Regions from separate parts of the Pseudomonas sp. FG43 genome, predicted to be linked through region 2. Evidence: predicted binding sites of a transcription regulator. Region 2 holds the regulator's gene; the other holds the start of a gene.
The links. The regulator LexA, encoded in region 2, represses DNA repair genes until DNA is damaged. The targets are predictions, from matches to a motif close to CTGTNTNNNNANACAG.

Region 1 (14,781 bases), on a different contig from region 2:
GTTGAAACTGTTTCCGATTAATGCGGAGTTGTTTCCAGAGGTTCCTGCACAGGGACCGGAACAGTTTCGACGCTGTCCACATCCTTCTGGATCTGGTCCAGCAGCGAGCCTGGCTTGGCTGGTGCTTCGGGTGCCTGCTGTGGCTGGGCTTCAGCCGGGACTGTCTGGTTGCTGCGATTGCCAAGAATGGCTTCATCACGGCTCACGCCGGGCATGAAGTCTCCGGACAGGCTGACCAGTTGGTCATTGCCATTGAAGATCAGGCTGATGCGTTCCTGTTGGCGTTCACCGCCACCGGGCTGCAGACTGTACAGGTAGTCCCAGCGATCAGTGTGGAATGTGTCGGTCAGCAGGGGGTTGCCCATGATAAACCGTACTTGTCGCCGGGTCATTCCGGGACGTAACTGGTCTATCATATCCTGCGTAACGACATTTCCCTGTTGGATGTCGATTTTGTAAACCCCGGGGAATGAACAACCGGCGAGTGCGAGCAGTCCCACAAGGGTGAAACTGGTTAGCAAGAGCTTGGTGTTTTGCATCGGTGGGCGACTTCCACTATCTTGGCTGGGACAACGTAAACCCGGATCATACCTGCATTAAGAGAAGCTGCGAAGCAGCGTCTGCGAGAAAGCTGACCATGGTTGAAAATAGCGAACTACGTAAAGCAGGACTTAAGGTGACATTGCCTCGGGTCAAAATCCTTCAAATGCTCGATTCTGCCGAGCAGCGCCACATGAGTGCCGAAGATGTCTACAAGGCGCTGATGGAGGCTAGCGAGGATGTCGGTCTGGCCACGGTCTACCGTGTTCTGACTCAGTTTGAAGCTGCTGGATTGGTGGTTCGCCACAATTTCGACGGCGGTCATGCTGTGTTCGAGCTGGCTGATGGCGGCCACCACGACCATATGGTCAATGTGGAGTCCGGCGAGGTGATCGAGTTCTTCGACGAAGAGATCGAGAAGCTGCAGAAGGCAATCGTCGAGAGACACGGTTACGATCTGGTGGATCACAATCTTGTGCTCTACGTTCGTAACAAAAAGGCGTAAGCCAGCGACGACAAAGGCGACCTCAGGGTCGCCTTTGTGCTTTGTGGGGCATCAGTTTTTTGCGGTGATGACCATTTTCTTCGCGTGAGCCAGAGACTCCTTGGTCAGGTCGATGCCGCCGAGCATGCGCGCCACTTCTTCTATACGTTCGTTCTTGTTGAGTTTCGATACAGCGGTTCGTGTCGCATCGCTGCCTCTGACCTTGTGTACGAACAGATGCTGATGACCTTGTGCGGCGACCTGCGGCAGATGGGTGACGGTCATGACTTGCCCGCGCTCGCCCAGGCGGCGCAGTAGCTGGCCGACAATCTCGGCTGTCGGGCCGCCGATGCCCACGTCCACTTCGTCAAATACCAGAGTAGGCACGCGGGAGGTCTGTGCAGTGATCACCTGGATGGCCAGACTGATCCGTGACAACTCACCACCCGAGGCTACCTTGGCCAGTGCTTTCAGTGGCTGTCCAGGGTTGGCGCTGACCAGCAATTCGACTTGTTCCAGCCCGTGGGGAAGCAGGTCGTTGCCGGTATTGGGTTTCAACTCGATGGTGAATCGACCGCCGGGCATGCCCAGGCGCTGGATTTCTTCCTCGACTGCGCTGGCCAGTTCGGTTGATGCGCGTTGGCGCGAATCACTCAGCTCCCTGGCTTTTTCCTGATAGTGGCGGGCAAATGAAGCCAGTTCGTGCTCAAGCCGCTCGATGGATTCATCGTTGGCATTGAGTGTTTCGATCTCGTCCAGAAGCTTTTGCTGCAATGTGCTCAGTTCGGTCGGCTGAATGCGGTGTTTGCGGGCCAGCGTATAGATGCTGTCCAGGCGCTCTTCGAGTTGTTGCAGGCGGGCAGGGTCTGCGTCGAAATGGTCCAGGAAACGATTCAGTTCGCCAACGGCTTCTTCTATCTGTATCTGCGCGCTGGACAGCAGGCCGGTGGCTTCGCTCAGGGCTGTCGGTGAGTTGTTGATACTGCCGAGGCGATTCAGGCTGGCGGTCAGGGCGTTCAGGACATTGCCCGAGTCGCTCTCGCTGCACTGTTCGACGACCTGACGACAGATGCTCAGCAGGCTTTCTGCGTTGGTCAGGTTCTTGTGTTCCTGCTCAAGCTGTTCCAGCTCGTTCTCGCCCAGGCTCAGGCCTTCCAGCTCTTCCAGTTGATAGCTGAGCAACTGGTGTCTGGCACGCTGTTCGTCGCCGGAGTTGGAGAGTCGCTCCAGTTCCTGGCGGGTCTGGCGCCAGCGCTGGGCTGCCAGTTGAACCTGGCGTGCCAGTTCGGTCGCGCCGGCGTACTCGTCCAGCAGGCGTCTGTGGGTATCGGTTTTCAGGAGTGACTGGTGTTCATGCTGGCTGTGGATATCGATCAGCAGTTCGCCGAGTGCTTTCAGGTCGCCTTGGGGGCAGGGCGTGCCATTGATGTAGGAGCGCGAGCGCCCTTCGGCTGTTATGACCCGTCGCAGAATGCACGGGCCGTCGTTGTCCAGGTCGCGCTCTTTCAGCCAGGTTTGCGCTTCGGGAATATCGGACAGATCGAAGGTGGCCAGGATATCGGCCTTGTCGGCTCCGGGGCGGACGACGCCACTGTCGGCGCGATCGCCGAGCGTCAGGCCCAGGGCGTCGAGCATGATCGACTTGCCGGCACCGGTTTCGCCAGTGATTACGCTCATGCCTCGATCCAGTTCCAGATCAAGGTGTTCGACGATGGCGTAGTTATGTACGGAAAGGTGCACCAGCATGGAGTGGCTCCCAAGCGATTTGTCTGGTTATTTATACAGTGTTTTATTTGGTTCTGACAATGCTTGCACTTAGCTCGATTTGATCGGGTAACGAGCTTTTTTAGTCCTGGCAGTAATGAAAACTGGTCCGCTCAGCGCTTCGACGGCAGAGGAAAATTTTCAGGCAATGCACATATCCATCGTGTCGGGCCCTTGAAGCCTGAAAATACGTTCCCATATAGGGGGGCAGAAGCGCGAGATGGGTTCGCGGACGTTTTTGAGAGGAGAACACTATGGCTGACGAACAGAATCTGGATGCGCAAACCCAGGATCAGGCTGGCGAGACAGCTTCGAGTGATGATCTGGCAACTCGTGTGCAGGTGCTCGAAGAGCAATTGACTGCGGCACAAGACCAGTCCCTGCGTGTTGCTGCGGATCTGCAGAACGTACGTCGTCGTGCAGAACAGGATGTGGAAAAGGCTCACAAATTCGCTCTTGAAAAGTTCGCTGGCGATCTGCTGCCTATCGTGGACAGCCTGGAGCGTGGCCTGGACCTGTCCAGCCCGGACGACGAAAGCATTCGTCCGATGCGTGAAGGTATCGAGCTGACGCTCAAGATGTTCAACGACACCCTCAAGCGCTATCAACTGGAAGCAATCGACCCGCACGGCCAGCCATTCAATGCCGAACATCATCAGGCAATGGCGATGCAGGAAAGCGCGGATGTCGAACCAAACAGCGTTCTGAAAGTGTTCCAGAAGGGTTATCAGCTCAACGGTCGTCTGCTGCGTCCGGCCATGGTCGTGGTCAGCAAGGCACCGTCGCCTGTTTCGCCATCAATTGATGAGCAGGCTTGAAATCAGGTGTCTGGCCCCCATTTATAGGCCAAGCGTTTAAGAGCTACCGCAATTTGTAAACGCAGTTGCGGCAACCAAATCAAAAGTTTCGGGAGAGTCAAAGATGGGCAAGATTATCGGTATTGACCTGGGGACCACCAACTCCTGCGTCTCTATTCTGGAAAACGGCAACGTCAAGGTTATCGAGAACGCCGAAGGCGCTCGTACTACTCCTTCGATCATTGCCTACGCCAACGATGGTGAAATCCTGGTCGGCCAGTCCGCCAAGCGTCAGGCAGTAACCAACCCGCACAACACTCTGTACGCAGTAAAGCGTCTGATCGGCCGTCGCTTTGAAGAAGACGTCGTACAGAAAGACATCCAGATGGTTCCGTACAAGATCGCCAAGGCTGACAACGGCGACGCCTGGGTTGAAGTAAATGGCCAGAAGATGGCTCCTCCTCAGATTTCTGCCGAAATCCTGAAGAAAATGAAGAAGACCGCCGAAGACTACCTCGGCGAGACCGTCACCGAAGCGGTCATCACCGTTCCGGCCTACTTCAACGACAGCCAGCGTCAAGCCACCAAGGATGCCGGTCGCATCGCGGGTCTGGACGTCAAACGTATCATCAACGAACCAACCGCAGCCGCTCTGGCTTACGGCATGGACAAGGCGAAGGGCGACCACACTGTCATCGTTTATGACCTGGGTGGCGGTACTTTCGACGTTTCGGTCATCGAAATTGCTGAAGTTGACGGCGAGCACCAGTTCGAAGTGCTGGCAACCAACGGCGACACCTTCCTGGGTGGTGAGGACTTCGACATTCGTCTGATCGACTACCTCGTCGACGAATTCAAGAAAGAAAGCGGCATGAACCTCAAAGGTGACCCGCTGGCGATGCAGCGTCTGAAAGAAGCTGCTGAAAAAGCCAAGATCGAGCTGTCTTCCAGCATGCAGACCGACGTCAACCTGCCGTACATCACTGCAGACGCTACCGGTCCAAAGCACTTGAACGTGAAAATCTCGCGCTCCAAGCTGGAATCTCTGGTTGAAGACCTGGTTCAGCGCACTATCGAGCCATGCCGTATTGCTCTGAAAGATGCCGGCATCGACATCGGCGCGATCAACGACGTGATCCTGGTCGGTGGCCAGACTCGTATGCCGCTGGTCCAGAAGCTGGTGACAGAGTTCTTCGGTAAAGAAGCTCGTAAAGACGTCAACCCTGACGAAGCTGTTGCCATGGGTGCTGCTATCCAGGGCGCGGTACTGGCCGGTGACGTCAAGGATGTTCTGCTGCTGGACGTCAGCCCGCTGACTCTGGGTATCGAAACCATGGGCGGCGTGATGACTGCGCTGATCGAGAAAAACACCACGATTCCTACCAAGAAATCGCAAGTGTTCTCGACTGCCGATGACAACCAGAACGCTGTAACCATTCACGTGCTGCAAGGTGAGCGTAAGCAAGCCGGTCAGAACAAGTCCCTGGGCAAGTTCGACCTGGCCGAGATCCCGCCAGCTCCACGTGGCGTTCCACAGATCGAAGTTACCTTCGACATCGACGCCAACGGCATCCTGCACGTAGGCGCGAAAGACAAGGCGACTGGCAAGCAGCAGTCCATCGTGATCAAGGCCAACTCGGGTCTGTCGGACGAAGAAATCCAGCAGATGATCCGCGACGCTGAAGCCAACAGCGAAGAAGACCGCAAGTTCGAAGAGCTGGCATCTGCCCGTAACCAGGGTGATGCACTGGTTCACTCGACTCGCAAGATGATCAGCGATGCTGGCGACAAAGTGACCGCAGAAGAGAAGACTGCTGTCGAGGCTGCTCTGGTTGCTCTGGAAGCTGCCGTCAAAGGCGACGACAAGGCTGCTATCGAAGCCAGGATCGAAGAGCTGTCCAAGGTTTCCGCGCCAATCGCTCAGAAAATGTACGCTGAGCAGGCCGAGAACCCAGAGGCTGCTGCTCAGCCTGCTGAAGAGAAAGCCAAGGCTGATGACGTTGTCGATGCCGAGTTCGAAGAAGTGAAAGACCACAAGTAAGCACATGCTTGCTTGAAAGCCAGTTGACCCGTTCCGAGCGGTGGCTGGTAGGATGTCGCCGCGCGGGAGCTTGCTCCCGCGTTGGCGTGTCTGGAACAAGCAAAATTTCGGCGTGCGGATTTTTGTCCGCAGGCCATGTGGCAAGGTCGTGATGCTCCTGCGTGACGACTCGTTCTGCCGCTTTCTCAGCCAGGTAACTGGCTGTCGAATGAAGACCAGGATCGTTGAATTGACGTGAGTTGGGTCCGGGCCTGTATGGGGCTCAACGAGTTTGGCGAGGCTCAGGAGGGTCTTGCCGAACGTCCTCAAGAGTGCGGAAGAATTATGGCAAAGCGTGATTATTATGAAGTGTTGGGGGTGGAGCGAGGTGCCAGCGAGGCTGAGCTGAAGAAGGCTTATCGCCGCCTTGCGATGAAGCACCACCCGGACCGCAACCCTGATGACAAGGCTGCGGAAGAGCTGTTCAAAGAGGCCAATGAGGCCTATGAAGTCCTGTCCGATGCCAGCAAGCGTGCGGCGTACGATCAGTACGGCCATGCCGGCATAGACCCGAGCATGGGTGGCGGCGGTTTCGGTGGTGGTGCTGGCGGTGCGAACTTCTCCGATATTTTCGGTGATGTGTTCAGCGACTTCTTCGGCGGTGGCCGTGGTGGTGGCGGTCGTGGCGGCGCACAGCGCGGCAGCGATCTGCGCTATACCCTTGAGCTGGATCTTGAAGAAGCGGTTCGCGGTACGACCGTGAATATCCGTGTTCCGACACTGGTCAACTGCAAGCCTTGCGATGGCAGTGGCGCGAAGAAAGGCTCTTCGCCGGTCACTTGCCCGACGTGCGGCGGCATTGGTCAGGTGCGCATGCAGCAGGGGTTCTTCTCCGTGCAGCAAACCTGTCCTCGTTGCCATGGTCACGGCAAGATCATTTCCGATCCGTGCGATTCGTGCCATGGCGAAGGTCGTGTCGAAGAATCCAAGACCCTCTCGGTCAAGGTTCCGCCAGGTGTCGATACCGGTGACCGCATTCGCCTGTCCGGCGAAGGTGAGGTGGGTTCTCAGGGTGGGCCGACCGGCGACCTGTACGTTGTGATCAATGTGCGTGAACACGCCATTTTCCAGCGCGACGGCAAGCATCTGTACTGCGAAGTACCAATCAGCTTCACTGATGCGGCCCTGGGTGGCGAGCTTGAAGTGCCGACGCTGGATGGTCGGGTCAAGTTGAAGATCCCTGAGGGTACTCAGACCGGCAAGCAGTTCCGCTTGCGTGGCAAGGGTGTGGCTCCGGTGCGTGGCGGCGGCGCTGGCGACTTGATGTGTCGTGTCGCGGTTGAAACCCCGGTCAATCTCGGCAAGCGTCAACGTGAACTGCTCGAAGAGTTCCGTACCTCGCTTGAAGGCGACGACTCTCATTCTCCGAAGGCCAGTGGCTGGTTCGAGGGTGTGAAGCGTTTCTTCGGTGACTTGTAAGGGCTGATTCGGCAGGAGAAGGTTATGCGACGTATTGCTGTGGTGGGCGCCGCCGGGCGCATGGGTAAGACTTTGATTGAGGCGGTTCTGTCAGCGCCGGGCGCCGGGCTGACTGCTGCCATTGATCGTCCTGATAGCACGCTGGTGGGCGCTGATGCCGGAGAGCTGGCTGCGCTGGGTCGTATCGGCGTGCCGTTGTCGGGTGATGTTGCCCGGGTTGCCGATGAGTTCGATGTCTTGATCGACTTCACGCATCCTACTGTGACGCTCAAGAATCTGGCTTTCTGCCGCAAGGCGGGCAAGGCCATGATCATCGGCACCACGGGTTTCAGTGCTGAAGAGAAGCTGCAGCTGGTTGAGGCGGCGAAAGAGATCCCTATCGTTTTCGCTGCCAACTTCAGTGTGGGTGTGAACCTCTGCCTGAAGCTGCTGGATACGGCGGCTCGCGTGCTGGGTGATGATGTCGATATCGAAATCACCGAAGCTCACCATCGGCACAAGGTCGATGCCCCTTCGGGCACGGCATTGCGCATGGGGGAAGTGGTTGCCGAGGCGTTGGGTCGTGATCTGGAGAAGGTCGCTGTCCATAGTCGTGAAGGCCAGACTGGTGTCCGTGATCGTCAGACGATTGGTTTTGCGACCATCAGGGCTGGCGATATCGTGGGTGATCATACGGTCTTGTTCGCTGCCGATGGCGAGCGCGTGGAAATCACCCACAAGGCATCCAGCCGCATGACATTTGCCAAGGGTGCTGTGCGAGCTGCCATGTGGCTCGATGGCAAGGCTCCTGGTCTTTATGACATGCAGGATGTGCTGGAGCTGCGCTGATTGTGAGTACCGGATTTAGCCTTGTCGCATTCCGTGGGTTTTCGGGCTCATTGGTGGTAGACCAAAAAAGGCTTTTTCTGTAAGCTACAGCTTTAGTGTGTCCACTAAAAGCGCGCAGATGATTCGATAAGAAAGCGGGGTGACGTATCTACGTCATTCCGCTTTTTTGCAACCTGCGAACGCCCTTTCAGGCTTTATTTACGGGAGGTCTTCTTGACTAAGCCAGCCATACTTGCCCTTGCTGATGGCAGCATTTTTCGCGGCGAAGCCATTGGAGCCGACGGTCAGACCGTTGGTGAGGTGGTGTTCAACACCGCAATGACCGGCTATCAGGAAATCCTTACCGATCCTTCCTATGCCCAGCAAATCGTTACTCTGACCTACCCGCACATCGGCAACACAGGCACCACGCCTGAAGACGCCGAGTCCAATCGCGTATGGTCCGCAGGTCTGGTGATTCGTGACCTGCCACTGGTATCCAGCAACTGGCGTAACAAGCAGCCCCTGGACGAATACCTCAAGGCCAACAATGTCGTTGCCATCGCGGGTATCGATACTCGTCGCCTGACCCGCATCCTGCGTGAGAAAGGTGCTCAGAACGGCTGCATCATCGCCGGTGACAACATTTCCGAAGAGGCTGCAATCGAAGCGGCTCGCGGCTTCCCGGGCCTCAAAGGCATGGACCTGGCCAAAGTGGTCAGCACCAAGGAAAGCTACGAGTGGCGCTCCAGCGTCTGGAGCCTGAAGACCGACAGCCATCCTGAAATCGCTGCTGCCGAGCTGCCGTACCATGTCGTGGCCTACGACTATGGCGTCAAGGTCAACATCCTGCGCATGCTGGTCGAGCGCGGCTGCCGCGTCACCGTGGTTCCGGCGCAAACGCCTGCCAGCGATGTACTTGCCTACAGCCCGGACGGTGTTTTCCTGTCCAACGGCCCAGGCGATCCTGAGCCATGTGACTACGCCATCAAGGCCATCAAGGAAGTTCTGGAAACCGAGATTCCGGTTTTCGGTATCTGCCTGGGTCACCAGTTGCTGGCTCTGGCCTCCGGTGCCAAGACGATAAAAATGGGTCACGGCCACCACGGTGCCAACCACCCGGTCCAGGATCTGGATACCGGCGTCGTCATGATCACCAGCCAGAACCACGGTTTTGCGGTTGATGAATCGACTCTGCCGAGCAACGTTCGCGCCATCCACAAGTCGCTGTTTGACGGCACCCTGCAAGGTATCGAGCGCACGGACAAGAGCGCCTTCAGCTTCCAGGGTCACCCTGAAGCAAGCCCGGGTCCGAATGACGTGGCTCCCCTGTTTGACCGCTTTATCGAAGCCATGGCCAAGCGACGCTGACCGGCTGCCTTGAGAATGTAGTAAGCAGGTGCCCAGGGTGGCCCCGGACAGCGAGTCCGGTTGTCGCCACCCAGGTCACCGCAAAGAAATGTTCAAGACGGCTTGCCGACTGACCTACGGATTTGAGTGACAACCCCATGCCAAAACGTACAGATATTAAAAGCATCCTGATTCTCGGCGCCGGTCCTATCGTGATCGGTCAGGCCTGTGAATTCGACTACTCCGGCGCCCAGGCCTGCAAGGCTCTGCGCGAAGAGGGTTACCGCGTCATTCTGGTTAACTCCAACCCTGCGACCATCATGACCGACCCGGCCATGGCTGACGCCACTTACATCGAGCCGATCAAGTGGCAGACCGTTGCCAAGATCATCGAAAAAGAGCGCCCGGATGCAGTACTGCCTACCATGGGCGGCCAGACTGCACTGAACTGCGCACTGGATCTGGAGCGCGAAGGCGTTCTGGAGAAGTTCGGCGTTGAAATGATCGGTGCCAATGCCGACACCATCGACAAGGCCGAAGACCGTTCGCGTTTCGACAAGGCCATGAAATCCATCGGTCTGGAATGCCCGCGCTCCGGTATTGCCCACTCCATGGAGGAAGCCAACGCCGTTCTCGAGAAGCTGGGCTTCCCTTGCATCATCCGTCCGTCCTTCACCATGGGCGGCACCGGTGGCGGCATCGCTTACAACCGTGAAGAGTTCGAGGAAATCTGCGCCCGTGGTCTGGACCTTTCTCCGACCAAGGAGCTGCTGATCGACGAATCGCTGATCGGCTGGAAAGAGTACGAAATGGAAGTTGTCCGCGATAAAAAGGACAACTGCATCATCGTCTGCTCCATCGAAAACTTCGACCCGATGGGCGTGCACACCGGTGACTCGATCACTGTTGCGCCTGCACAGACCCTGACGGACAAGGAATACCAGATCCTGCGTAACGCCTCCCTGGCTGTACTGCGCGAGATCGGTGTCGAAACCGGCGGATCCAACGTGCAGTTCGGTATCTGCCCGGACACTGGCCGCATGGTCGTGATCGAGATGAACCCGCGTGTTTCGCGTTCCTCCGCTCTGGCTTCCAAGGCTACCGGTTTCCCGATTGCCAAGGTTGCTGCCAAGCTGGCAGTCGGCTACACCCTCGACGAATTGCAGAACGACATCACCGGTGGCAAGACCCCGGCGTCCTTCGAGCCGTCCATCGACTACGTTGTCACCAAGCTGCCACGCTTTGCTTTCGAGAAGTTCTCCAAGGCTGATGCCCGCCTGACTACCCAGATGAAGTCGGTCGGCGAAGTCATGGCCATCGGCCGTACCTTCCAGGAATCCCTGCAGAAAGCCCTGCGTGGTCTGGAAGTCGGTGTCTGCGGTCTTGATCCGAAGCTGGACCTGGCCGATCCGGACAGCATGAGCACGCTCAAGCGTGAGCTGACTGTTCCGGGTGCCGAGCGTATCTGGTACGTCGCCGATGCTTTCCGCGCAGGCCTGACTGTCGAAGAAATCTTCGGCATGAACATGATCGACCCTTGGTTCCTGGTGCAGATCGAAGATCTGATCAAGGAAGAAGAGAAGGTCAAGACACTGGGTCTTTCGGCTATCGACCGTGACCTGATGTTCCGCCTCAAGCGCAAAGGCTTCTCTGATGCGCGTCTGGCCAAGCTGCTGGGCGTTACCGAGAAGAACCTGCGCACTCATCGCCAGAAGCTGGAAGTGTTCCCGGTCTACAAGCGCGTCGATACTTGCGCTGCCGAGTTCGCCACCGACACTGCTTATCTGTACTCGACGTACGAAGAAGAGTGCGAGGCCAACCCGTCGACCCGCGACAAGATCATGATCCTGGGTGGCGGTCCTAACCGTATCGGTCAAGGCATCGAGTTCGACTACTGCTGCGTACACGCGGCTCTGGCGCTGCGCGAAGACGGGTACGAGACCATCATGGTCAACTGCAACCCGGAAACCGTATCGACCGACTACGACACCTCCGACCGTCTGTACTTCGAGCCTGTGACTCTGGAAGACGTTCTGGAAATCGTGCGCGTCGAGAAGCCTAAAGGCGTGATCGTCCAGTACGGCGGCCAGACTCCTCTGAAGCTGGCTCGTGCCCTGGAAGCTGCTGGCGTGCCGATCATCGGCACCAGCCCTGACGCTATCGACCGTGCAGAAGACCGTGAGCGCTTCCAGCAGATGGTTGAACGCCTGAACCTGCGTCAGCCGCCAAACGCGACTGTGCGCAGCGAAGACGAAGCCATTCGCGCTGCCGCAAAAATCGGTTACCCGCTGGTTGTGCGTCCGTCCTACGTACTGGGCGGCCGGGCGATGGAAATCGTCTACCAGGAAGAAGAACTCAAGCGTTACCTGCGTGAAGCCGTTCAGGTTTCCAACGACAGCCCGGTATTGCTGGACCACTTCCTGAACTGTGCAATCGAAATGGACGTCGATGCAGTCTGCGACGGAACCGATGTCGTCATCGGCGCGATCATGCAGCACATCGAGCAGGCAGGCGTTCACTCCGGTGACTCCGCATGTTCGCTGCCGCCTTACTCGCTGCCGGCTCACATCCAGGACGAGATGCGCGAGCAGGTCAAGAAGATGGCCCTTGAGCTGGGCGTTGTCGGCTTGATGAACGTTCAGTTGGCGCTGCAAGGCGAAGACATCTACGTCATCGAAGTGAACCCGCGTGCATCGCGTACCGTGCCTTTCGTGTCCAAGTGCATCGGTGTTTCCCTGGCCATGATCGCTGCCCGCGTCATGGCAGGCAAAACCCTGAAAGAGCTGGGTTTCACCAAGGAAATCATTCCGAACTTCTACAGCGTGAAAGAAGCGGTCTTCCCGTTCGCCAAGTTCCCGGGTGTTGACCCGATCCTCGGCCCAGAGATGAAGTCGACCGGTGAAGTCATGGGCGTGGGCGATACCTTCGGTGAAGCCTTTGCCAAGGCTCAGGTGGGCGCCAGCGAGATTCTGCCGACAGGCGGCACTGCGTTCATCAGCGTGCGCAATGACGACAAGCCACTGGTTGCTGGTGTTGCCCGCGATCTGATCAACCTCGGTTTCGAGATCGTGGCGACCGCCGGTACGGCGAAGCTGATCGAAGCTGCGGGCTTGAAGGTCCGTCGTGTCAACAAGGTGACTGAAGGCCGTCCTCACGTGGTCGACATGATCAAGAATGACGAAGTCACTCTGATCATCAACACCACCGAAGGCCGTCAGTCCATCGCCGATTCTTACTCCATTCGTCGTAACGCCTTGCAGCACAAGATTTACTGCACCACTACTATTGCTGCAGGCGAGGCCATCTGCGAAGCGCTCAAGTTCGGTCCTGAAAAGACCGTGCGGCGCTTGCAGGATCTACATGCAGGATTGAAGGCATGATCAAATACCCAATGACTGTCCAGGGCGCTCGCGCCCTGGAAGAAGAGTTGACGCATCTGACCAAGGTGGTTCGTCCCAAGCTCAGCCAGGACATCGGTACTGCGCGCGAGCTGGGCGACCTCAAGGAAAACGCCGAATACCATGCTGCCCGCGAGCAGCAGGGTATGGTTGAGGCGCGTATCCGGGATATCGAAGGCCGTATGCAGAATGCGGTCATCATCGATGTCACCACCATTCCTCATACAGGGAAGGTGATTTTCGGTACGACTGTCCAGATCGCCAACGTTGAAACCGACGAATCTGTTACCTATCAGATCGTTGGTGAGGATGAGGCCGATATCAAACTGGGCAAGATTTCCGTCGGTTCGCCTATCGCTCGCGCCTTGATTGCCAAGGAAGAGGGTGATGTGGTGGCGGTGAAAACGCCTAGCGGTGTGATCGAGTACGAGATCATTGAAGTCCGTCACGTTTGATGGGGTGCGCCCGTTTCCTGCGGGCGCAATTATCTGGCAGCTTGCCCAGACCTTGTGGGTAGGCGGGCTGGTCCTGCTGCATCTGGCGACATTGGCTGTGCTTGATCAGACAGGCCTTGCACCGTTGTTCATCGACCAGTTTGCCAATCGCGCCAGTGCTTTGCTGGTAAGTTTTGCAGCGGCCTGTGCGTTACTTCAATTGGTGCTTCTTGTCCGGTTCGAGCGGTTGGCAAGTGTCTGGCGGGATTTTCGCGGGCAATTGCTTTCGGTTGCATTGATGTCGTCAGCGGCTTATTACGTGCTCCGGCACTGGTTTGCCGATGCTCTGCATTGGCAGTTGCTGAGTTATCTGGTGTTGGCGTTGAGCGGCTTGTTGCTGGTCTTGCAGCCTGTACCGGGAAGGAGCATCAGGGCGCGCTGAAGGCGCCCTGGCTTTTTAAATCAGCTTGCGCGGTGGACGTTGGACAATTGCTTGTTTACCTTTGGGTTCTTGCGATAGATCAACGCCATTTTGCCGATGACCTGCACAAGGTCCGCTGAACCGGCCTTGCAGAGCTCTGCGATGGTCTGGAGGCGGCTTTCGCGATCGAGGATGTTGAGCTTGATCTTGATCAGCTCGTGATCGCTCAGTGCGCGTTCAAGTTCGGCGAGCACACCTTCAGTCAAACCATTGTCAGCCACGATCAATACTGGTTTCAGATGGTGGCCAATGGATTTGTATTGTTTCTTCTGCTCTTGAGTGAGCGGCATAATCTGACCCCTGCGTCTGATCTTGTAAAAAAGCGGCGGCCAGTTTACCCGAGCGAGTCCGGGACCGCCCAGTTAATCACGACTCGTTTTATTTTTGAGGTGCCCCGTGGCCCGTTCCAAGACAAGCCATAACTGGCTCAAAGAACACTTTGATGACAAATACGTCAAAATGGCGCAAAAGGACGGTTACCGTTCCCGTGCCAGCTACAAGCTTCTGGAGATCCAGGAGAAGGACAAGATCATCCGTCCAGGCATGACGGTCATTGACCTTGGGGCGGCTCCGGGGGGGTGGTCTCAGGTGACCAGTCGTCTGATTGGTGGTCAGGGTCGCCTGATCGCGTCCGATATCCTTGATATGGACAGCATCCCCGATGTGACCTTCATCAAAGGGGACTTCACCGAGGACGCGGTTCTCGCTCAAATCCTGGAAGCTGTCGGCAATACACAGGTAGACCTTGTGATTTCCGATATGGCCCCCAATATGAGTGGATTGAGTGCAGTGGACATGCCGCGTGCAATGTTCCTCTGCGAGTTGGCACTGGATCTTGCCGGTCGGGTCTTGCGACCGGGTGGTGATTTCCTGATCAAGGTCTTCCAGGGCGAGGGCTTTGATGTGTACCACAAGGATATCCGCAAGCTTTTCGACAAGGTGCAGATGCGCAAGCCGTTGTCGTCGCGAGACAGGTCTCGTGAGCAATACCTGCTGGCTCGCGGTTTTCGCGCAGTCGAAGGCGCTGCAAGCGATGAGCGTCTTTGAAGGTGGTCGATAGCTTTTTTCAAATGGCTATGCTGATGGCGCATGTATGACCATCATGCAGTCAAAGTTTCACAAAGGGTTACAGACGGTGCCTGCCACATCTGTAGGTTCTGTAGTAAGTTAGGCCGGTGAATATCATGCGAGGCACGCTTCCTGCGTGGAGCTTGCTTCAGAGGGTAG
Region 2 (14,781 bases):
GCCGGGTTCCCGTTCGAGGAAACGCCGGACCAGCAAACCACCATCGAAGCCGTACGCGCCGACATGCTGGCGCCCAAGCCCATGGACCGGCTGGTCTGTGGCGATGTGGGTTTCGGCAAGACCGAAGTCGCGATGCGCGCCGCGTTCATTGCCGTACACGGCGGACGTCAGGTGGCAATTCTGGTGCCTACCACCCTGCTCGCCCAGCAACACTACAACAGCTTCCGTGACCGCTTTGCAGACTGGCCGGTCCGGGTCGAGGTCATGAGCCGTTTCAAGTCCGCCAAGGAAGTGAGCGCTGCCGTGGCCGATCTGGCCGAAGGCAAGATCGACATCGTCATCGGCACCCACAAGCTGTTGCAGGACGATGTGAAAATCAAGAATCTGGGGCTGGTGATCATTGACGAAGAGCACCGTTTCGGAGTTCGCCAGAAGGAACAGCTCAAGGCCCTGCGCAGTGAGGTCGACATCCTGACCCTGACCGCAACACCGATCCCGCGGACCTTGAACATGGCGGTGTCGGGCATGCGCGACCTGTCGATCATCGCCACACCACCTGCCCGCAGGCTTTCGGTGCGCACTTTCGTCATGGAGCAGAACAAGCCGACCATCAAGGAAGCACTGTTGCGCGAGTTGCTGCGCGGCGGTCAGGTCTATTACCTGCACAACGACGTCAAGACCATCGAAAAATGCGCCGCCGACCTGGCTGAACTGGTCCCCGAGGCACGCATCGGCATCGGCCACGGCCAGATGCGCGAACGCGAACTCGAACAGGTGATGAGCGACTTCTATCACAAGCGCTTCAACGTACTGATCGCCTCGACCATCATCGAGACCGGCATCGACGTGCCAAGCGCCAATACCATCATCATCGAGCGCGCCGACAAGTTCGGCCTGGCTCAGTTGCACCAGTTGCGTGGCCGGGTCGGGCGCAGCCACCACCAGGCCTACGCCTACCTGCTGACACCGCCACGCAAGCAGATCACGCCGGATGCGGAAAAGCGCCTGGAAGCCATCGCCAACACCCAGGACCTGGGCGCAGGCTTTGTACTGGCCACCAACGACCTGGAAATCCGTGGTGCCGGCGAACTGCTGGGCGACGGCCAGAGCGGCCAGATCCAGGCCGTCGGTTTCACGCTGTACATGGAAATGCTCGAACGCGCCGTCAAGTCTATCCGCAAGGGCGAACAGCCGAACCTCGACCAGCCTCTGGGTGGCGGTCCGGAAATCAACCTGCGGGTCCCGGCATTGATTCCAGAGTCCTATCTGCCGGACGTGCATACCCGGCTGATTCTCTACAAGCGCATTGCCAATGCCGCCGACGAGGATGGTCTCAAGGATCTGCAAGTGGAGATGATCGACCGCTTCGGCTTGCTGCCCGAACCCACCAAGAGCCTGATACGCATCACGCTGCTCAAGCTGCATGCCGAGCAGCTGGGCATCCGCAAGATCGATGCCGGGCCTCAGGGTGGACGTCTGGAATTCGCAGCCGATACACCGGTTGACCCGCTGACACTGATCAAACTGATCCAGAGCCAGCCCAACCGCTACAAATTCGAAGGTGCCACACTCTTCAAATTCATGGTCCCCATGGAGCGTCCCGAAGAGCGCTTCAATACGATCGAAGCGCTGCTTGAGCGCCTGACCCCGAAAACTGCTTGAAGGATTCATCCATGCGTCTGTTTCGTTCATTGATCCTGCTGCTGACGCTTGTCGCCCCGACAGCCTTTGCCGACAGCCTGTATCAGGTGGAAATGATCCTGTTTCGCCAGCTCGGCGAGCCTGCCGCAACATTGCAGTTCGCCCCCGAAGACTGGAGCGCCGGAGCCAGCCGGATCGACTCCAGCAACCAGCGCAGCCCTGCATTGAACGATATGGCCAAAAAACTTCAGGACAGCGGCACTTATCAAGTGCTGCTGCAGAAGGCCTGGCAACAGAGCATCGGCACCGAAAAAAGCAAAATGGCCGTTACCAGCGGCCAGGAACAGCTCGGCCACTTCCCGATAGAGGGCACCGTCAGCCTGGCCATCGCACGCTTTACCGATATCTCTGCGGACTTCTGGATCAACCAGCTTGATCCCCATGGCATATTGATCAGCAGTGAGCGCATGAAACAGAGCGCCAGGGTCAAGAACGGCGAGCTGATCTATCTGGATAACAGCAATCTGGCCCTGCTGATAAAAGTTTCTCCCCTTTGAGCATTCAGGAGCGCGACTGCGCTCCCTTTCTTTTGAGCATCGCTACGGCGTAGGGCTTTTTAAAACTGTGTCGTCCATTCTCGAAAAAGTCCTTGCCTCTGCATGGACACAGCTATTCAAACCCCAGACTCTTGAGCGGGGGTACAGCTACGCCCTGCAAAAACGCATCGCACTCGAAGAGTCCAGCCCGCAGATCATTCGTACCACCTGCCGGGGCTCAGGGTTCGAGCTCTACACCCAGACCCTGCTGTTCAAGGACCCGGATCGCTACAAGAATTTCCTGGTCTGCAAATGCACCTGCCCTGTACACAATGACTGCAAGCACTGCGTAGCAGCCATGCACTTCCTGCAGGACCCGGCAAACAAGCCTGCCATTGCAGCCGCCATGGCCTCGCATACTCCAGAGGTCGTCGAGCCCAAGGCCACTCTGCCCGAACGCCTGATCGACGATATGAAACCCGTACCACGCCTGATTCTGGCCAGTGTCGAGTTCAGCGCCTATGAACCGCGCAACGGGCGCATGCAGCGTCATATCCAGCATCGGGCAGCGCTGGCCTTCGCCTATGGCAAGCACTATGCCGTTGGCACGACCAACGTCAGCATTCTGGTCAGCTCCCTGGGCAGCGATCTGGTCAACCAGAAGAGCGACATCATCGAGCACACCGAAACCGAAACCCTGCGCATACGCCGCCAGGGCGAGCAGGAGCGGCAATATCGCCAGCAACTGAACGACATCGGTTTCAAGGTCGCCACCCGGCAAAGCAAGGCCCTGCCCGACAGCGCCGGCGACATGTATGAACTGCCCACCGACAAGGCGTGGCTGCATTTTGTGCTGGACGATCTGCCAAGGCTGCGCGAGCAAGGCTGGGAAATCGAGATACGCGATGACTTCGGCTTTGATGTCACTCCCGTGGATGACTGGTATGCGGTCATCGATGAAGAAACCGAACGCGACTGGTTCGATCTGGAACTGGGCATCATCGTCAACGGCGAGCGCCTGAGCCTGCTGCCGATTCTGATCAACCTGCTGCGCAGCCACCCGGAACTGATGAGCCCTTCGGCCGTTGCCAAGCGCGGCGATGAAGAGCAATTGCTGGTCCAGCTCAACCACTTCACCCAGAGTGGCGGCGGGCCGGTGCAGGTTGCACTGCCCTATGGCCGCCTCAAGCCAGTGCTGGCAACCCTCGGTGATTTCTACTGGCGCGAGGAAGACAGCAACACCCTGCGCATGAGCCGGGCCGATGCTGCGCGCCTGACCGAACTCGATGATATGCCGCTGGTCTGGCAAGGCGGCGACCGGCTGCGACAGTTCGCCGAACGACTGGTGAATATCAAGGATGCGCCGGTCAGCCTGCCCGAAGGCCTGAACGCCACGCTACGCCCTTACCAACTGGAAGGCCTGAGCTGGATGCAGTCCTTGCGCGAGCTGGAAGTCGGCGGTGTTCTGGCCGATGACATGGGCCTGGGCAAGACCCTGCAAACCCTGACGCATCTGTTGATGGAGAAGCAGGCCGGGCGCCTGGATCGCCCTGCCCTGGCCGTCATGCCCACCAGCCTGATCCCCAACTGGCTGGACGAAGCCGAAAACTTCACACCGCAACTCAAGGTCCTGGCCCTGTATGGCGCCAATCGTCATCAGGAAGCCAGCAACCTTCAGGACTACGACCTGATCCTGACCACCTACGCCCTGCTGCCACGAGATCTTGAACTGCTGGAGAAACTGCCGCTGCACGTGCTGATTCTCGATGAAGCGCAATACATCAAGAACCCCAACAGCAAGGCAGCCCAGGCAGCCCGCAACCTAAATGCCCGCCAGCGCCTTTGCCTGAGTGGCACGCCGCTGGAAAACCACCTGGGCGAGTTGTGGTCGCTGTTCCACTTCCTGATGCCCGGCTGGCTGGGCAGCAGCAAGGAATTCAACAGCAACTACCGAACGGCCATCGAAAAACACGGCAATGTGGATCGGCTGCACCACCTCAACGCCCGTATCAAACCGTTCCTGCTGCGCCGCACCAAGGAGCAGGTCGCGACCGAACTGCCCCCCAAGACCGAGATCATTCACTGGGTCGAACTCAATGACGCGCAACGCGACGTCTACGAGACCGTACGCCTGGCCATGGACAAGAAGGTACGCGACGAGATCACCCGCAAGGGCGTGGCCCGCAGCCAGATCATCATTCTTGAAGCCCTGCTCAAGCTGCGTCAGGTCTGCTGCGACCTGCGACTGGTCAACGACGACATGCCGATTCCTGGCAAACAAGGCAGCTCGGCCAAGCTGCAAAGCCTGATGGAGATGTTCGAGGAACTGCTGGCCGAGGGCCGCAAGATCCTGCTGTTCTCGCAGTTCACTTCGATGCTGACCCTGATCGAGCAAGAGCTTGAACAGCGCGGCATTCCCTACGCCCTGCTCACGGGCTCGACCCGCGACCGCCGCACACCGATCCACGACTTCCAGAACGGCAAGCTGCCGGTATTCCTGATCAGCCTGAAAGCAGGAGGCACCGGCTTGAACCTGACCGCTGCCGACACCGTGATTCACTATGATCCGTGGTGGAACCCGGCAGCCGAAAATCAGGCCACCGACCGCGCTTATCGCATCGGTCAGGACAAGCCGGTATTCGTCTACAAGATGATTGCCCGTGGCACCGTGGAAGAGAAGATCCAGCGCTTGCAGCAAGAGAAATCGGCACTGGCGGCAGGCGTTCTGGATGGGCGCTCGGCGGGTGACTGGAAGCTACGGGACGAAGACCTGCAGGCGCTGTTCGCGCCGCTGCCGGCTGCGCCGAAGAAAGGCAGGAAATAAGAGGCCAGGTGGCTCAAAACTCGTGGGAGGGGCCTTGGCCGCGACAGCTTCATCATCAACGCTGAAAATGTGTTGCCTGTAAGCTGGTCGTCGCGGCCAAGGCCCCTCCCACAAGTGATATGTACGCTACTGCGCCGAAAGCACCCGCGCCAGGGTCGCTTTCACTTTGCCCATGCCATCACGCAGCGCCTGCTCGATCTCGGCCATGGTGATGATTGCCGTGGACTTGCCCGCCGCCGGATTGACCACCAGCGCCAGACAGGCGTAATCCAGCTCCAGCTCGCGAGCCAGCGCTGCTTCGGGCATCCCGGTCATGCCGACGATGTCGCATCCGTCACGCTCAAGGCGAACGATCTCGGCCACCGTCTCCAGACGCGGCCCCTGGGTGCAGGCATACACACCACGATCACTGAACTCGCAACCCTCTGCCGCCAGAGCGGCAATCAGCCGGGCACGCAGCGCTTCGCTGTAGGGGTAGCTGAAGTCGATATGGGTGACCTGCTCCAGATCGTCGGCAAAGAAGGTGTGCTGACGACCACTGGTGTAATCCACCAGATCATGGGGCACGCAGAAATGGCCGGTACCCATGGCCGGATGGATACCGCCCACGGCGTTCACTGCCAGGATCGCCTGCGCACCAGCCTGCTTCAAGGCCCAGATATTGGCGCGGTAATTGACCTGATGCGGCGGCAGACGATGAGGATGACCGTGGCGGGCCAGAAACATCACTTCGCGACCGGCATAATCCCCGATCTGGATTTCGCCGGACGGCGCACCATAAGGCGTATTCATGGGCAGAGACTGGCGAATGTTCAGCCCTTCAAGCTGGGTCAGGCCTGTACCACCGATAATCGCGTAAACCGTCATTGCAAATCCTTAATCGATCAATTGTGCATTGCGCAGCGCTTGAAGCGCCGTCAGCCAACGCGGGTGCTGGCGATAATCCGTCGAGGCATGTGCCTGACCCCGCATGCGGGCAATGCGCGCAGAAGGCTTGACCTTCAGGCGTTGTGCCGCACTCAAGGCCAGCTCGGCAGCAGCCCGGTCATTACAGACCAGCCCCATGTCACAACCGGCCGTCAGAGCGGCCTCGATGCGACTGGCCGCATCGCCCACCACATGAGCACCCGCCATGGACAGGTCGTCACTGAAGATAACACCGTCAAATTGCAGTTCGCCGCGCAGGATCTCCTGCAACCAGCGACGGGAGAACCCGGCAGGCTGCGAATCGACCTGCGGGTAGATGACATGGGCAGGCATCACGGCGGCCAGTTGTTTGCTCAGGCGCGCAAAGGGCACGAGGTCCTTGCTGCGGATTTCGTCCAGGCTGCGCTCATCATTGGGGATTGCCACATGGGAATCGGCTTCCGCCCAGCCATGCCCGGGGAAATGCTTGCCAGTGGCCGCCATGCCGGCAGCCTGCATGCCACGGATAAAGGCACCGGCCAGCAAGGCCGCACGTTCGGGATCGCCCTCGAAGGAACGGGTTCCGACCACCGCGCTGCGCTGGAAATCGAGGTCCAGTACCGGCGCGAAACTCAGGTCCAGGCCAACAGCCAGCACTTCGGTCGCCATCAGCCAGCCACAGTGCTCAGCCAGCAACTCGGCATCAGGTTTATCGGCAATGGCGCGCATTGCAGGCAAACGCACGAAGCCTTGTCGCAGGCGTTGCACCCTGCCACCCTCCTGATCCACCGCCAGCAGCAGATCAGGGCGAACAGCGCGAATCGCCGCGCTCAACTCGCGTACCTGACGTGGATGCTCGATGTTACGGGCAAAGATAATCAAACCGCCCACTTCGGGCTGACGCAGAAACTGACGATCTTCGGCGGTCAACCAGGTACCGGCGACATCGACCATCAGGGAGCCTTGCAGGCCAGAACTCATAGAAAAACCCTTAACACACCATTGCCAATCAATCCGGGCATGGTGCTTGATCCTGGAGCCTCGCGCAATGCGAGCGCATCCAGGAATCGTCAGGCCTTGGCAGTTGCGGGGGCGCTTGAAGAGCTTTTGGTGCGCGGCTTGAGCTGCGCAGCGATCATTGCGGCATCCGTCACGCCGGTTTCCGCACGCATGCCAGCCGCCAGGAACGGCACCATCAGGCGCATGACCTGCTCGATGGAGGTGTTGACGCCGAAATCGGTCTCGGCAATGGCGCGCAAGGCCTTGATACCGGACATGCTGAAGGCTGCGGCACCCAGCATGAAATGCACACGCCAGAACAGCTCGATAGGCGGAATACGCGGGGCAGCTTCATTGACCAGAGTCATGTAGCGGCGAAACACCTTGCCGTACATGTCTTCAAGATAGCGACGCAAATGGCCCTGGCTCTGGCTGAACGCAAGCCCCAGCAGGCGCATGAAGATCGACAGGTCATTGCCGCTGCGTGGCTGAACGACCAGAGCCTGCTCGACGAGCATTTCCAGCAGCTCTTCAAGGGTTGGCTTTTGCTCGGGCCTGGCCTGACGACGCTCCAGCTCGCGTTCGAGACTGATGCAGAACGGCCCCAGAAAACGCGAGAACACAGCCTGGATCAAGGCCTTCTTGGAGCCGAAGTGATAGTTCACTGCAGCCAGATTGACCGACGCCTTGCTGGTAATCAGACGCAAGGAGGTTTCAGCAAAGCCTTTTTCTGCGAACAATTGCTCGGCAGCATCAAGAATGCGTTCAACGGTTTCCGACTGGGCCATGGCTCTCTGCCTAACAAACGAACGTTTGAAACATACGTATCAGCCGGGCCTCTTGTCAAGCGCGGGCGTTCATATTGTGGCCGAACAGTCACGTATCGAGCCTCCAGGCGACGGACTGTAGCGACCGTCCGGCGACGAAAATAAAAAGGACGATTGCCAACACGCTTTCACTGTATATAATCCCAGTCACTGTATAAAAAGACAGAGCGCTCGCCATGATCAAACTGACGCCACGCCAAGCCGAGATTCTGGGCTTTATCAAACGCTGCCTCGAAGACAATGGCTACCCGCCTACCCGCGCCGAAATCGCTCAGGAACTGGGTTTCAAATCTCCCAACGCGGCCGAAGAACACCTCAAGGCACTGGCCCGCAAGGGCGCCATTGAAATGACTCCGGGCGCATCACGCGGCATCCGCATTCCGGGCTTTGAAGCCAAGCCCGACGAAAACAGCCTGCCCATCATCGGTCGCGTTGCTGCCGGCGCCCCGATCCTGGCCCAGCAACATATCGAAGAGTCCTGCAACATCAACCCGACCTTCTTCCACCCAAGTGCCGATTACCTGCTTCGGGTACACGGCATGAGCATGAAGGACATCGGCATTCTGGACGGCGACCTGCTGGCCGTGCATACCACTCGCGAGGCCCGCAACGGCCAGATCGTCGTGGCACGGATCGGCGACGAGGTCACGGTAAAACGCTTCAAACGTGAAGGCAGCAAGGTCTGGCTCATTGCTGAAAACCCGGAGTTCGCACCCATCGAGGTCGATCTCAAGGATCAGGAGCTGGTGATCGAAGGCCTGAGTGTCGGCGTCATTCGCCGCTAAGGAGACGTTATGCAGTTCCATCAAGCACCGCACACGCAATTACCACTGTTCGAGGCGTTCCTGGCCCAGCCACTCGCCCCGATGATTGCCGAAGATACCGAAAAGGCCTGGGGCAGCGAGCCAGAAGCCTTCAGTGAACTGACATTGCGTGGCGCGGCCGGGAGCTGCCTGAGCCTTATGGCACCTATCCTTCGGGAACTGAGCCAGGACACCAACGACCGCTGGCTGACTCTGATTGCACCACCCCCAAGCCTTACCCAGACATGGCTAAGGGATGCAGGGCTCAACAGAGAGCGAATCCTGCTATTGCAACCTCGGGGAAATCAAAGCGCACTGGAGTTGACTCGCGAAGCACTCAGACTGGGACGCAGTCATACGGTAGTCAGCTGGATCAATCCGCTGGGTTCCGCTGCTCGTCAGCAACTGGTGAAGGCGGCGCGGATCGGGGATGCGCAGAGTTTGAATATTCGACTGGGCTGATTGATTGCCCAGTCGTCAATGAAGGACCCGAGGCCCCGAGTCCTTCTCAAGCTCACCTTCAGCCAATCGTCCGGCCATCTGCACACCTACGCTCAGCATCGCCTTGGCAATCTCGACATGCTGACCCTGCATGAAAGACTTGGCATCCGCCGAGAAATCAAGGGTAACCAGCGCCCCTTCATCATCGGCACGACGCAATTCTATGCGGCCGTCAGGTAGTTCGACAATTTCAAGAAAAGAGGTAGGCATCAGGACAAATACTCCGCGAAAGGCCGACATTGTACCAGTCTGCCAGCTTGTAGATCATTGGTTTTAGCACTCGCTCAAGCCTTCACGAAAACGAATGGCCAGACCCTTTAGTTGTTGCCGCCAGCCTTCCAGTTCCTCACGACCCAACTCAAATGCAGGCTCATCATCCAGATTTACCGCGACAATCATCGGCTGGGTCACGTCTCCCTTCGGGGCCTTGGGTGCGCGAGGCGGCTCGAACAAGGCGTTGTAGGCCGCAAGAAGCTGCGCCAGCCAGGTTTCCCGATGCCGCGCCAGCTCGACCAGTTCAGCCATCTCCGGGATCGCCACGGCATCCAGCACTTCCTGAGTCAGCAGCAGTTCGGCACGAGGCGCATTGGCCTGAGGCAAGCGGTAGAAACCGGCAATCTCATGACACAACCCCAGCAGCGCGCCATACAAATGAAACAGGACAGCTTCACGCTCGGCCTGAAGCAGCGCCTGAGCATTGATGGCCTGCCCTTTTTCAGCCTTGCCCAGCGCTTCAAGCGCAAGCCCGGCAAAGTAGATCTTCTGGTTGGTGCGGGTATAGAGCTCATGAGCCATGGCAGCATTCTCCATAACGGTCAGATAAAAAGAACATAGCCACAAGCACCAAAGCTCCCGACAGGACAACCCCGCCAAGAGCCTCTCTGGACAACCTGTGCCCGACTGACGCCGGGCAACTTCGGTCAGCGCTTGTCTTCGACCTTCCAGACACCACCATCATAGAAAGCACGCCAGCCGGTCGGCTTGCCTTCCACTTCGGTCTGGACATATTGCTCTTTGGTTTTGCGGCTGTAACGGATTACCGCCGGACGGCCATCGGGGTCTTTCTTCGGCGCTTCGCAGAGGAAGTGATACTTGGGATCGATTTCATCCTTGTGCGGCACAATCTCAATGACCAACGGCGCACGGGTTTCGCGGTTCTTCGGGAACTGGCTTGCGGCCAGGAACAGGCCGGAAGCACCGTCGCGCAGGATGTAGGTGTCATCAACCTTGTCGCACTTGAGCTCAGGCATCTTCACCGGGTCCATCTTCGGTGGTGCGGCATCACCGCTCTTGAGCAGCTTGCGGGTGTTCTTGCACTCGGCATTGGTACAGCCGAAGAACTTGCCGAAACGCCCGGTCTTGAGCTGCATCTCACTGCCGCACTTGTCGCACTCAAGGCTCGGACCTTCGTAGCCCTTGATCCGGTAAGTACCCTCTTCGATCTCGTAACCCGAGCAATCCGGGTTGTTGCCGCAGATATGCAGCTTGTGTTTCTCATCCAGCAGATAGGCATCCATGGCCGTGCTGCAGACCGGGCAGCGATGCTTGCCACGCAATACGCGGGATTCGGACTCACCTTCGTCATCCTCGGCGATCTCGTCACCGGGCGTCAGGTTGACCGTTGCCTTGCAGCGCTCCTTCGGCGGCAGGCTGTAGCCCGAGCAACCGAGGAATACACCAGTCGACGCGGTACGGATCTGCATCGGGCGACCACACACCTTGCACGGAATGTCGGTCATTACCGGCTGGTTGGCGCGCATGCCGCTGTCGGGAGCCTCGGCCACTTCGAGCTTCTTGCGGAAGTCGCCGTAGAACTCGTCCAGCACGTTCTTCCAGTCACGCTGCCCCTGGGCCACATCGTCGAGGTTCTCTTCCATCCCGGCGGTAAAGCCGTAGTCCATCAGGTTGGAAAAGCTCTCGGACAGGCGACCGGTCACGATATCGCCCATTTTTTCCGAGTAGAAACGGCGATTATGCAATGCAACGTAGCCACGGTCCTGAATGGTCGAAATGATCGCCGCATAGGTCGAAGGACGACCGATACCGCGCTTTTCCATTTCCTTGACCAGGCTTGCTTCGGAGTAACGCGCTGGCGGCTTGGTGAAGTGCTGGCTCGGGTCCAGTGTCACCAGTTTCAGGGTTTCGCCCTGAGCCATGTCCGGCAACACGCCGTCATCGCCCGGTTTGGATATCTGCGGCAATACGCGGGTGTAACCGTCGAACTTCAGGATGCGGCCCTTGGCACGCAGCTCGAAATCACCGGCAGCAACGCTGACCGTGGTCGACAGGTACTGAGCCGGAGGCATCTGGCAGGCCACGAACTGGCGCCAGATCAACTCGTAAAGGCGCTCGGCATCACGCTCCATGCCTGTCAGCTTGCTTGGATGGGTATTGACGTCGGACGGACGAATCGCTTCGTGAGCCTCTTGTGCGCCTTCCTTGCTGCTGTAGACATTCGGGGATTCCGGCAGGTATTTCTTGCCGAACTCAGTCTCGATGTAGGTGCGCGCCATACTGACGGCATCGGCCGACAGGTTGGTGGAGTCGGTACGCATGTAGGTGATGTAGCCCGCTTCATACAAGCGCTGGGCCATCATCATGGTTTTCTTCACGCCAAAGCCCAGGCGGTTACTGGCAGCCTGCTGCAGAGTGGAGGTGATGAACGGTGCCGACGGCTTGCTGCTGGTCGGCTTGTCTTCGCGCTTGACGATGCTGTAGCTGGAAGCCTTGAGCTTTTCCAGAGCCGCCATGGCCTGGGCTTCGTTGAGCGGCTTGAAGGCCTCACCGTTTTCCCTGGCGACTTCAAAGCGCACATTGGCGCCCTTGGCAGTGCCCAGGTCGGCATGGATTTCCCAATACTCTTCAGGATTGAACGCGCGAATCTCACGCTCACGCTCAACCACCAGCTTCACGGCAACCGATTGCACACGACCGGCTGACAGGCCACGGGCAACCTTTTGCCAGAGCAGCGGCGACACCATGTAGCCCACGACGCGGTCGAGGAAGCGACGGGCCTGCTGGGCGTTCACACGGGCGATATCCAGCTCGCCTGGCTTTGAAAAGGCTTCCTGGATGGCTTTCTTGGTGATTTCGTTGAACACCACGCGCTTGAAGCGGCTGTCATCTCCACCGATGGCTTCGCGCAGGTGCCAGGCAATGGCTTCCCCTTCGCGGTCCAAGTCCGTTGCGAGATAGATGGTGTCGGCATCCTTGGCGAGCTTGCGCAGCTCTTCGATCACCTTTTCCTTGCCGGGAAGGATTTCGTATTTGGCCTTCCAGCCGTGTTCGGGGTCGACGCCCATGCGCGACACCAACTGGCGCCGGGCCTTCTCCTTGGGACTCAGTGCGGGCGCTTCGCTCGCAGTTGCCTTGCCACGCTTTGCGGCAGGTTCCTTGGCGGCACTAGCCGAACCGCTGGTGGGCAGGTCTCGGATATGGCCGATACTCGACTTCACCACGTACTGGTTGCCCAAATACTTGTTGATGGTCTTGGCCTTAGCCGGGGATTCCACGATGACCAGCGATTTGCCCATGGATCAGAAAATTCCTGAAAACTAGATGAAAGACGGAGTGCAGCTTATAAAGGCCACGCTATATATAGTGGCAACAGAGTGAGGTCAAGCACAGGCTGTTGTGCGATCCCGACTCACGGACGGGTAAAGAGACTTGGCTCGACCTGAACCAAAGCAAAGCGTGGCACTTGCTCGCCGTCAACCTCGACGGACTCCTGGAACATGCTCAAAGGACGTACCCACATCCCGAAATCACCGTAAAGAGCCTGATAGAACACCACTTCTTCCTCGGTCTCGGAATGCCGCGCAACGCTGAACACCCGGTACTCCGGGCCTTTGTAATGGCGGTAGAGCCCTGGCTGTAATTGCATGCTGTTGCCCTCGTGAAACATGACTGAAACAACGGGTAAAAAAATTGCTTTTTCCAAAATACAAAAGCCGGGGACCCGGCCCCGGCTCGCATCATTTCAAGGCCTGTTGACAACAACAGGCCCCGAAAAACTCAGATGCGTTCAAAAACAGTGGAAATGCCCTGCCCCAGACCAATGCACATGGTCGAGACACCGAGATTGCCGCCATTCTGCTTCATTACATTGAGCAAAGTACCCGAAATACGCGCACCGGAACATCCAAACGGATGGCCCAAGGCGATAGCACCGCCGTTCAGATTAACCTTCTCGTTCATCTTGTCGAGCACTTTCAAATCCTTGAGCACTGGCAAGGCCTGTGCAGCGAAGGCTTCATTGAGCTCGAAGAAGTCGATATCGGCAATGCTCAGACCTGCGCGCTTGAGGGCTTTCTGAGTTGCCGGCACAGGACCGTAACCCATGATTGCCGGGTCAACGCCCGCCACAGCCATGGAGCGGATCACTGCCATCGGCTGGATACCCAGGTCCTTGGCACGCTGGGCGGACATGACGATCATGCACGACGCACCATCGGTGATCTGCGATGACGTACCCGCCGTCACAGTACCGCCCTTGGGGTTGAATGCAGGCTTGAGCGCCGCAAGACTTTCAAGGGTGGTATCGGGACGGATGGTTTCGTCATAGTCGAAAACCTTGAGGAAACCGTCTTCGTCATAACCCTGCATCGGGATGATCTCGTCCTTGAACTTGCCCTCAAGCGTTGCCTTGTGGGCAAGCTGGTGGGAGCGCAGACCGAAGGCGTCCTGTTGCTCACGGGTAATGCCGTGCATCTTGCCGAGCATTTCGGCAGTCAGGCCCATCATGCCCGACGCCTTGGCGGCGTACAGGGACATGTGCGGGTTCGGGTCGACGCCATGCATCATCCCGACGTGGCCCATATGCTCGACACCACCGATCACGAATACATCGCCGTTGCCGGTCATGATTGCCTGTGCCGCGGTATGCAGCGCGCTCATGGACGAACCACACAGGCGGCTCACGGTCTGGGCCGCCGAGGTGTGCGGGATCTGGGTCAGCAACGACGCCATGCGCGCGATGTTCCAGCCTTGCTCCAGGGTCTGGTTGACGCAGCCCCAGATGACATCTTCCACCTCGGCCGGGTCGATCTTCGCGTTGCGCTCCAGCAGCTTGCTGATCAGGTGCGCCGACATGTCTTCAGCGCGGGTGTTGCGGTGCATGCCGCCCTTGGAGCGGCCCATCGGGGTGCGACCGAAGTCGACAATCACGACGTCTCTTGGATTCAAGCTCATACGTTCATTCCTCAGAAGGCGCTTAACCGAAGAAGCTCTGGCCTTTACTGGCCATTTCACGCAGCTTCGCGGTCGGTTGATACAAGGCACCCAGCTCGGCATATTGGTCAGCGAGGGCAACGAATTGGGCGACGCCGATGGAGTCGATGTAACGCAGCGCACCACCACGGAACGGAGGGAAACCGATGCCGTAGATCAAGCCCATGTCGGCTTCAGCGGCGGTTTCAACGATGCCGTCTTCCAGGCAGCGCACGGTTTCCATGCACAGCGGGATCATCATCCAGTTGATGATGTCTTCATCGCTCACTTCACGCTGCTCGTAGACAATCGGCTTGAGAACGTCCAGTACGGCAGGATCGCTGACCTTTTTAGGCTTGCCCTTCTTGTCTGTCTCGTAGGCATAGAAGCCCTTGCCGTTCTTCTGGCCAAGGCGCCTGGCCTCATACAGCACATCCACGGCAGAACGACGGTCGTCCTTCATGCGATCCGGGAAACCTTCGGCCATGACGTCACGACCATGGTGACCGGTGTCGATACCGACCACGTCCATCAGG

Region 1: recN (DNA repair protein RecN) is a predicted target of LexA. The motif match lies at 2,794-2,809, and genes of this name have one in related genera.

The regions. Positions count from the first base shown of each region.
Region 1 is NZ_JBMDJL010000013.1:98,167-112,947, forward strand. It holds gene ACODS3_RS16540 (outer membrane protein assembly factor BamE) at 18-539, opposite strand; gene fur (ferric iron uptake transcriptional regulator) at 638-1,045, shown strand; gene recN (DNA repair protein RecN) at 1,097-2,770, opposite strand; gene grpE (nucleotide exchange factor GrpE) at 3,043-3,606, shown strand; gene dnaK (molecular chaperone DnaK) at 3,710-5,626, shown strand; gene dnaJ (molecular chaperone DnaJ) at 5,951-7,084, shown strand; gene dapB (4-hydroxy-tetrahydrodipicolinate reductase) at 7,109-7,912, shown strand; gene carA (glutamine-hydrolyzing carbamoyl-phosphate synthase small subunit) at 8,126-9,262, shown strand; gene carB (carbamoyl-phosphate synthase large subunit) at 9,400-12,621, shown strand; gene greA (transcription elongation factor GreA) at 12,618-13,094, shown strand; gene ACODS3_RS16590 (MFS transporter) at 13,123-13,515, shown strand; gene ACODS3_RS16595 (YhbY family RNA-binding protein) at 13,536-13,844, opposite strand; gene rlmE (23S rRNA (uridine(2552)-2'-O)-methyltransferase RlmE) at 13,951-14,601, shown strand.
Region 2 is NZ_JBMDJL010000014.1:30,557-45,337, reverse strand. It holds gene mfd (transcription-repair coupling factor) at 1-1,662, shown strand, start outside; gene ACODS3_RS17075 (CsiV family protein) at 1,674-2,198, shown strand; gene ACODS3_RS17070 (DEAD/DEAH box helicase) at 2,266-5,001, shown strand; gene ACODS3_RS17065 (S-methyl-5'-thioinosine phosphorylase) at 5,128-5,868, opposite strand; gene nagZ (beta-N-acetylhexosaminidase) at 5,878-6,876, opposite strand; gene psrA (transcriptional regulator PsrA) at 6,978-7,694, opposite strand; gene lexA (transcriptional repressor LexA) at 7,910-8,518, shown strand; gene sulA (SOS-induced cell division inhibitor SulA) at 8,528-8,998, shown strand; gene ACODS3_RS17040 (hypothetical protein) at 9,014-9,247, opposite strand; gene ACODS3_RS17035 (DUF6586 family protein) at 9,311-9,832, opposite strand; gene topA (type I DNA topoisomerase) at 9,958-12,570, opposite strand; gene ACODS3_RS17025 (DUF1653 domain-containing protein) at 12,684-12,920, opposite strand; gene fadA (acetyl-CoA C-acyltransferase FadA) at 13,052-14,227, opposite strand; gene fadB (fatty acid oxidation complex subunit alpha FadB) at 14,250-14,781, opposite strand, start outside.